DNA from 2 places in the Mycobacterium europaeum genome. Region 1 is predicted to be linked to the other one. Evidence: riboswitches for the same ligand, from Rfam matches in the RefSeq annotation. Region 1 holds a riboswitch; the other holds the start of a gene.

The links. A riboswitch is a leader RNA that binds a small molecule or an ion and turns the genes downstream of it on or off. The one in region 1 is predicted to bind magnesium.
Region 2: it holds a riboswitch for magnesium, as region 1 does, so the genes downstream of both, U8D42_RS11185 (Rv1535 family protein) here and U8D42_RS21085 (hypothetical protein) in region 1, are expected to answer to the same signal.

What each region holds. Positions count from the first base shown of each region.
Region 1 covers NZ_CP157315.1:4,571,973-4,575,359, forward strand. Annotated here, with positions in the region: gene U8D42_RS21080 (NRAMP family divalent metal transporter) at 1-1,069, opposite strand, end outside; gene U8D42_RS21085 (hypothetical protein) at 1,066-1,275, opposite strand; M-box (ykoK) riboswitch at 1,649-1,818, opposite strand; gene U8D42_RS21090 (O-methyltransferase) at 1,943-2,602, shown strand; gene U8D42_RS21095 (acyltransferase family protein) at 2,606-3,387, opposite strand, start outside.
Region 2 covers NZ_CP157315.1:2,507,274-2,510,660, reverse strand. Annotated here, with positions in the region: gene U8D42_RS11195 (carboxymuconolactone decarboxylase family protein) at 1-88, shown strand, start outside; gene U8D42_RS11190 (NAD(P)H-dependent flavin oxidoreductase) at 121-1,245, shown strand; M-box (ykoK) riboswitch at 1,459-1,628, shown strand; gene U8D42_RS11185 (Rv1535 family protein) at 1,922-2,173, shown strand; gene ileS (isoleucine--tRNA ligase) at 2,493-3,387, shown strand, end outside.

The DNA.
Region 1 (3,387 bases):
TCTTCCAGTGCAGGGAGTGCCTCCTGCCCATCGCGTCCCCGATGGCGTAGGTGGTGGCCAGCCCGATGGCGTTCGCCCCGATCAGCGAGGCGTCGAGCAGGATGATCGCGAACAGCGTCCCGACCGTGCCGCCGAGGTGCCGGGACAACTCCGCCGCCACCGCGCCCGCGTCGGTGAAGTGGCCCGCGCCGGCCAGACCGAAGGCCGTGACCGCCATCAGCGCCGTCGCGCCGACCATGACCACGACGATCCCGATCACCAGATCCGCTCGGGCGTAAGCCATCCAGCGGGTGGTGATGCGCTTGTCCACCACGTTGGACTGCTGGAAGAAGAGTTGCCAGGGCGCCACCGTGGTGCCCACGATCGCGATGACCAGCAGCAGCACGGTGGAGTTGACCCCGCCCGCGAAGCGCGGAATCAGGCCGCCGGCAATCCCTTTCGCCGTCGGATGCACCAGCAGCACCATCGGGATGACCAGCACGTTCACCGCGATCAGCAGGAACATCAGCCCCTCCCAGCGGCGAAACGACCCGCCGGCCACCACCGCGAACAGCAGCACGGCAGCGGCCGGGATCGCGATCGCCTTGGGACAGCCCAGGAACCCGAGCGCCAATGCGACACCGATGAATTCGGTGACGATCGTCAACGCATTCAGGATCAGCAGGTCACCGACGCTGAACGCGCCCCAGAACCTGCCGAAGCGCTCGAAGATGAGCCGCGCGTGCCCGACTCGGGTCACCGCGCCGAGCCTGAGCACCATCTCCTGGTTCACGTACAGCACCGGAATCAGCAGCGCCAGCGTCCACAACAGCGCCATCCCGTAGTTCTGTCCGGCCTGAGCGTAGGTCGCGACGCCGCCGGCGTCGTTGTCCCCCACCATCACGATCAGCCCGGGACCGCTGACGACCAGCAGCGTGCGCAGGCGGCGCCAGCGGCCGCCGGATGCCCCGGCGCCGTCACGCCGGATGCGGCCGAATGCCCCGACGATGTCGCCGGGGTGGGCGACGCCGGCATGCGTCGGCGCGGCGGCGGTGACGACGCCGACGGCCTCGGATGAGACGGGGGTCACCGGTGGGGGCCGGCCGACGGGTGACCACCGAGCGACGCGGTGACCACCGCGATCGGCATGCGCGCCACGTACAGGTTGGCCCGCTCCTGGGGGGACAGGACGGTCCGCGCGTGCACCTTGTTGGCCCACAACCGCGCCGACCGCAGCCACGAACGTCCCCGACCCCCGGTCGAAGCGGTGAGACGGTGGGTGACAACAAAAGCCATGATCTTCTCCTTGCGGGAGGTCCGATCGGCTGAGCCCGTGGCACCCGGACAGGAGCGAACGCGCCGCTAGGGACCGGGGTGTCCGTGAAAGCTCAGGCGGCAGAAGGAAAGCCGGAACCGGATCGGAACAAGACGGATTTCGGATAGGGACTATCGCCCGGACTCATCTCGTCCTCACCCCCTCACGGCCGCGACACACGCGGGTGTCATCACTGGTCACCTGAACAGGAGGGAAACGAATGCCGACGACGTGCCGCCGACCGCACCCCTCTCGTCGGAGCTTCGGCACTGCACGGCGTATCCGGAACTTGACCGACGGTCGCGACCCGCTTCGCCCGGCTTCGCCGCGCTTGCGATCGCTCCCGACCGAGGGTCGCGACCCGCTTCGCCCGGCTTCGCCGCGCTTGCGATCGCTCCCCGTTCCGGAAGCCACTTGGGCTCAACCCTTGGGTCCGGGAAGAGCTGTCCTGACCCGGGGCGTCTCTCGACGTTCGGGGTCAGTGGCCTGTGTCCATGCAGACGCCTCACCTACCGAGGTGCTTGCGAAACCCTTTGTACACCGCGGCCCAGGGCCCGTCAAACTCATTCGCGTAACCGTTGCGGCAGGTGGACGGGGCCTGCGCCTGCCCAGGCCGGTCGCTAGGCGCCGGCGCCTACCCTCGACACCATGGCCAACACTCTGCAAGATCCGAAGGTCTCGACCGTGCTCGACCGGATGTACACCGAGGCGAAGAACCAGATGTCGCTGTTGCGCCAGCGGCACGGCGATTTCGACCGGCCGATGACCGCGCGGGAACGCGCCGACGCGATGAGCGAGTTCTACATCCCGGTCACACCGGAGGCCGGCCGGCTGCTCTACGCGCTGGTGCGGGCGGCCCGGCCGGCGACGGTCGTCGAGTTCGGAATGTCGTTCGGCATCTCCGCCGTGCATCTTGCATCGGCGGTGCGCGACAACGGCTCCGGCCGGGTGGTGACGACCGAGCTCAACGAGACGAAGATCGCCGCCGCGCGGCAGACTTTCGCGCTGACCGGTCTGGACGACGTGATCACCGTCCTCGAAGGAGATGCGCTGACCACGCTGGCCGGGCTGGACGGGCCCGTCGACTTCGTCTTGCTGGACGGCTGGAAGGACCTGTATCTGCCGGTGATCGAGCTGCTCGAACCCCGGCTTTCGACGGGGGCGTTGGTGGTAGCCGACAACACCAGCGCCGTCGACACGCAACCGTATCTGGATCGGGTGCGCAATCCCGGCAACGGCTACGTCAGCTTCAACTTCGAAGTCCGGGACAGCGACAGCATGGAGATCAGCTGCCGCACCGGCGATTAGGACCTAGCGCAGCGATTCCTCGAGCCACGGCGTCAACCATTTCACCCCTTCGGGCGTGAGGTGGACGCCGTCACTGCGGACCTTGATGCCGTCGACCTTGGCGGTGTACACGCCGTCCGGACAGAGCTTTTTGTTGAGGTCGAGGATTTGCACGCCCGGGTGGTGGGCGACCGTCTTGCGCAGCATGGTGTTCCACAGGTTGACCCGGTCGGGCTGGTCTTCGGGATACAGGCGGCCGTCCGGCTTCTCACCGCCCCTGCTGTATGGCACCGTCGCGACCACCACTCGAACGCCGTTGGCGCTCACGATGTTCAGCGCACGCTCCAGCTCGCCGTTGAGGTAGGCATCGAAGGTCGGGTCACCGATGTGGGTCCACTGGCCCTCGTTCACGCGGTCGACGGTTTCCCAGCGGCCGATGATAAGCAGCGCGACGTCCGGCTGGTCCTGGCTGACCTGGGTCGACCAGCGGATCGGCCAGCCGTCGCACGCCGGTCGCTGCTCCAGGGTTTGACCGATGTACCGGTACGGCGTGCCGCGGACCAGGCTGCAGCCGATCACGGTGTGGTCGAGGAACGCGAATCCCGGCGTCGGCGGCAGGTAGTGCATCCACGTCCACCCGATCGAATCGCCGAACACCGAGACGGTGAAGGGCCGGTTGGGGTCGCGGGGGCCCGCCGGGCGGCTGCCGCCCGGCGGCGACGGCGACACCGCGGCGACCGCCGAGACCCCCGGCGGCAGACCGACCTCGCGCAGGCCGGGCCCGGCGCCTACCGGGACGACCATCA
Region 2 (3,387 bases), 2.1 Mb from region 1:
GCTGCACAGCCTGCGGGTCCCGCTCGAAGAGGGCGTGTCCAGCTGGCCGCCGGACGGCCGGTCGCCCGCGCCGGCCGTCGTCGATTGACATATCGATCGATGGCTCTTTAGCGTCGGGCAATGCGTACCAGAGTCGCCGAAATGCTCGGCGTCGAGTTTCCCATCTGCGCGTTCAGCCACTGCCGCGACGTGGTGGCCGCGGTGACCAATGCGGGCGGGTTCGGCATCCTCGGCGCGGTGGCGCACAGTCCCCAGCGGCTGCAGAACGAGCTGACCTGGATCGAGGAGCAGACGGGAGGCAAACCGTTCGGGGTGGACCTGCTGCTGCCGCCCAAGTACGTCGGTTCGGACGAGGGCGGCATCGACGCCAAGCAGGCGCGGGCGCTGCTGCCCGAGGAGCACCGCGCGTTCGTCGACGACATCCTCGCCCGCTATGGGATCACCGCGCCGGCCCAGGAGGCGCGCGCCTCCGCCGGCGGCCTCAACATCTCGCCCAAGGGCTACCAGCCGCTGCTGGAGGTGGCGTTCGAGCACGACATCCGGCTGATCGCCAGCGCGCTCGGCCCGCCGCCGGCGGACCTCGTCGAACACGCCCACGACCGCGGCGTGCTGGTGGCCGCCTTGGCCGGCACCACACGCCACGCGCAACGGCACGCCGCCGCCGGCGTCGACCTGATCGTGGCCCAGGGCACCGAGGCCGGCGGCCACACCGGCGAGGTCGCCACCATGGTCCTGGTCCCCGAGGTCGTCGACGCCGTGGCGCCGGTGCCCGTTCTCGCCGCGGGCGGCATCGCCCGCGGCCGCCAGATCGCGGCCGCCCTGGCCCTGGGCGCCGAAGGCGTGTGGTGCGGGTCGGTGTGGCTGACCACCGAAGAAGCCGAGACGCCGCCGGTGGTTAAGGACAAGTTCCTGGCCGCCACCTCCTCGGACACGGTGCGCTCGCGCTCGATGACGGGCAAGCCGGCGCGGATGCTGCGTACGGCCTGGACCGACGAATGGGACCGGCCGGACAAGCCCGACCCGCTCGGCATGCCCCTGCAGACCGCGCTGGTCACCGAGCCGCAGGTGCGCATCAACTCCGCGGCCGCGCACCCCGGGGCCAAGGCGCGCGAGCTGGCCACCTACTTCGTCGGCCAGGTGGTGGGCTCGCTCGACCGCGTTCGCCCTACGCGAACGGTGGTGCTCGACATGGTCGAGGAGTTCATCGACACCGTCGGGCGGCTCGACGGACTCGTCGAGAGCTGATCGGCGGTCAAGGGCGGCCGTTCACCGGCTTTTCACAGCGGCCCGGCAAACACGAGGTGAACAAGCGGCACCGCCTCGGGGTTGGCTATCCGCCCAGCTCATGGCCGCAACCTGACCGAACCCTGTGTGCTCGCCCCGGAAAGCCGTAAAGATCGGGAAACGCGGCGGCGCGGAGTTTGACCCCGTCGGACCCGTCGTGCATTATCGGTCGCGTAAGCACCTCGTTAGGTGAGGCGTCTACACGAATACAGGCCACTGACCCCGAACGTCGAAAGACGCCCCGGGTCAGGACAGCTCCTCCCGGCTTAAGGGTTGAGCCCAGGTGGCTTCCGGAGTACCGGACACGTCGTGTGGTGCCGAAGCTCTGACGAGAGGGGTGCGGATCGCCGGCGAGTGCCGGGTTTCTGCTCCTCATGCTGCGCGCAAAAATCGCGTGCGGATCACCGCATGCGTCGTGACCGCGAGGAGGTGAGGGACACATGAGTTCCAGCGACAGTCCGGGTCGAAGTCCGAACTCCGTCTCGTCCCGAGCCGATCTCCGGCACGACGTTCTCGGTTGAGTCGTCGCAACGCTAATGGCTTGCCGGCCAAGCGTTCTCCGGATCGGAACCGCGACGGGATGGGACGCGTCAGTCCAGTTAGTCCCGTTTTCACGAACCCCGCCTAGGAGGCGATCATGACCGTAGCCCTGCACGACGAAGTGGTGACCGCAGCGCCCGCCCGCAAGCTGAGGGTGGTGCGCGACGCCGACACGACGCAGGCCGCCGTTGCGGCCCCCGCGCCCAAGAAGGCCGCCCGCAAGGTCCAGAAGCAGCCCGTGCTCGCCGGCGACCCGCTGGTGGAGGGCGCCACCCGGCTGCTCAGCGTCCCGCTGCGCCACGTGTACGCGGCACTGTGGCGCGTCGGCGTGCTCGAAGTCCAGGCCTGATCCGATGTGCAGCGACCAACCATGGCTCCAAGGGGCTACCCGGCCGCAGGTGTTTCCTGAGGCCAGGTAGCCACTTGGGGCGCTTCGCCTGAGTAGAATCGGGCCACTGGCGTCGATCCGGCATCACCGGGGAGCCTTCGGAAGAACAGCCGGCTTCTCCAGCGGAACCAGCTCAGTAGAACCGAACGGGTGGGCCCGTCACAGCCTTCAACGAGCGGCCACGCGCAGCGTGGCAAGCGGGGTGGTACCGCGGCGCTCGCGCAGTCAGCGCGTCGTCGTCCCCGGCCTCACCATAGGCACGCAGGAGACGACGCGCACCGTGACCGAGAACGCTGACGCCAAGGCCTACCCGAAGCTGGCCGGTGGCGCCCCGGACTTCCCGGCCCTCGAACTCGAGGTCCTCGACTACTGGGCCGCCGACGACACCTTCCGGGCCAGCATCGCCCGCCGCGACGGCGCCCCGGAGTACGTCTTCTACGACGGACCGCCGTTCGCCAACGGGCTGCCGCACTACGGGCACCTGCTCACCGGCTATGTGAAGGACATCGTCCCGCGGTATCGCACCATGCGCGGCTACAAGGTGGAGCGCCGTTTCGGCTGGGACACGCACGGGTTGCCCGCCGAACTCGAGGTCGAGCGGCAGCTGGGCATCAGCGACAAGTCGCAGATCGACGACATGGGGATCGCCGCGTTCAACGACGCGTGCCGCGACTCGGTGCTGCGCTACACCGACGAGTGGCGGGCGTACGTCACCCGCCAGGCCCGCTGGGTCGACTTCGACAACGACTACAAGACGCTCGACCTGTCCTACATGGAGTCGGTGATCTGGGCGTTCAAGCAACTCTGGGACAAGGGCCTGGCCTACGAGGGCTACCGCGTCCTGCCGTACTGCTGGCGCGACGAAACCCCGTTGTCCAACCACGAACTGCGGATGGACGACGACGTTTACCAGAGTCGCCAGGACCCGGCGCTGACCGTCGGATTCAAGGTCGCCGGCGGCCCGCTGGACGGCGCGCACCTGCTGGTGTGGACGACCACGCCGTGGACCCTGCCGTCGAACCTGGCCGTCGCGGTCAACCCCGAGGTGACCTACGTCGAGGTGCGGGCCGGCGAGCACCGGTTCGTGCTCGCCCAACCGAGGCTGGCCGCCTACGCCCGGGAACTGGGCGAAGAACCCGAAGTGCTGGCCACCTACCGCGGCGCCGACCTGCTCG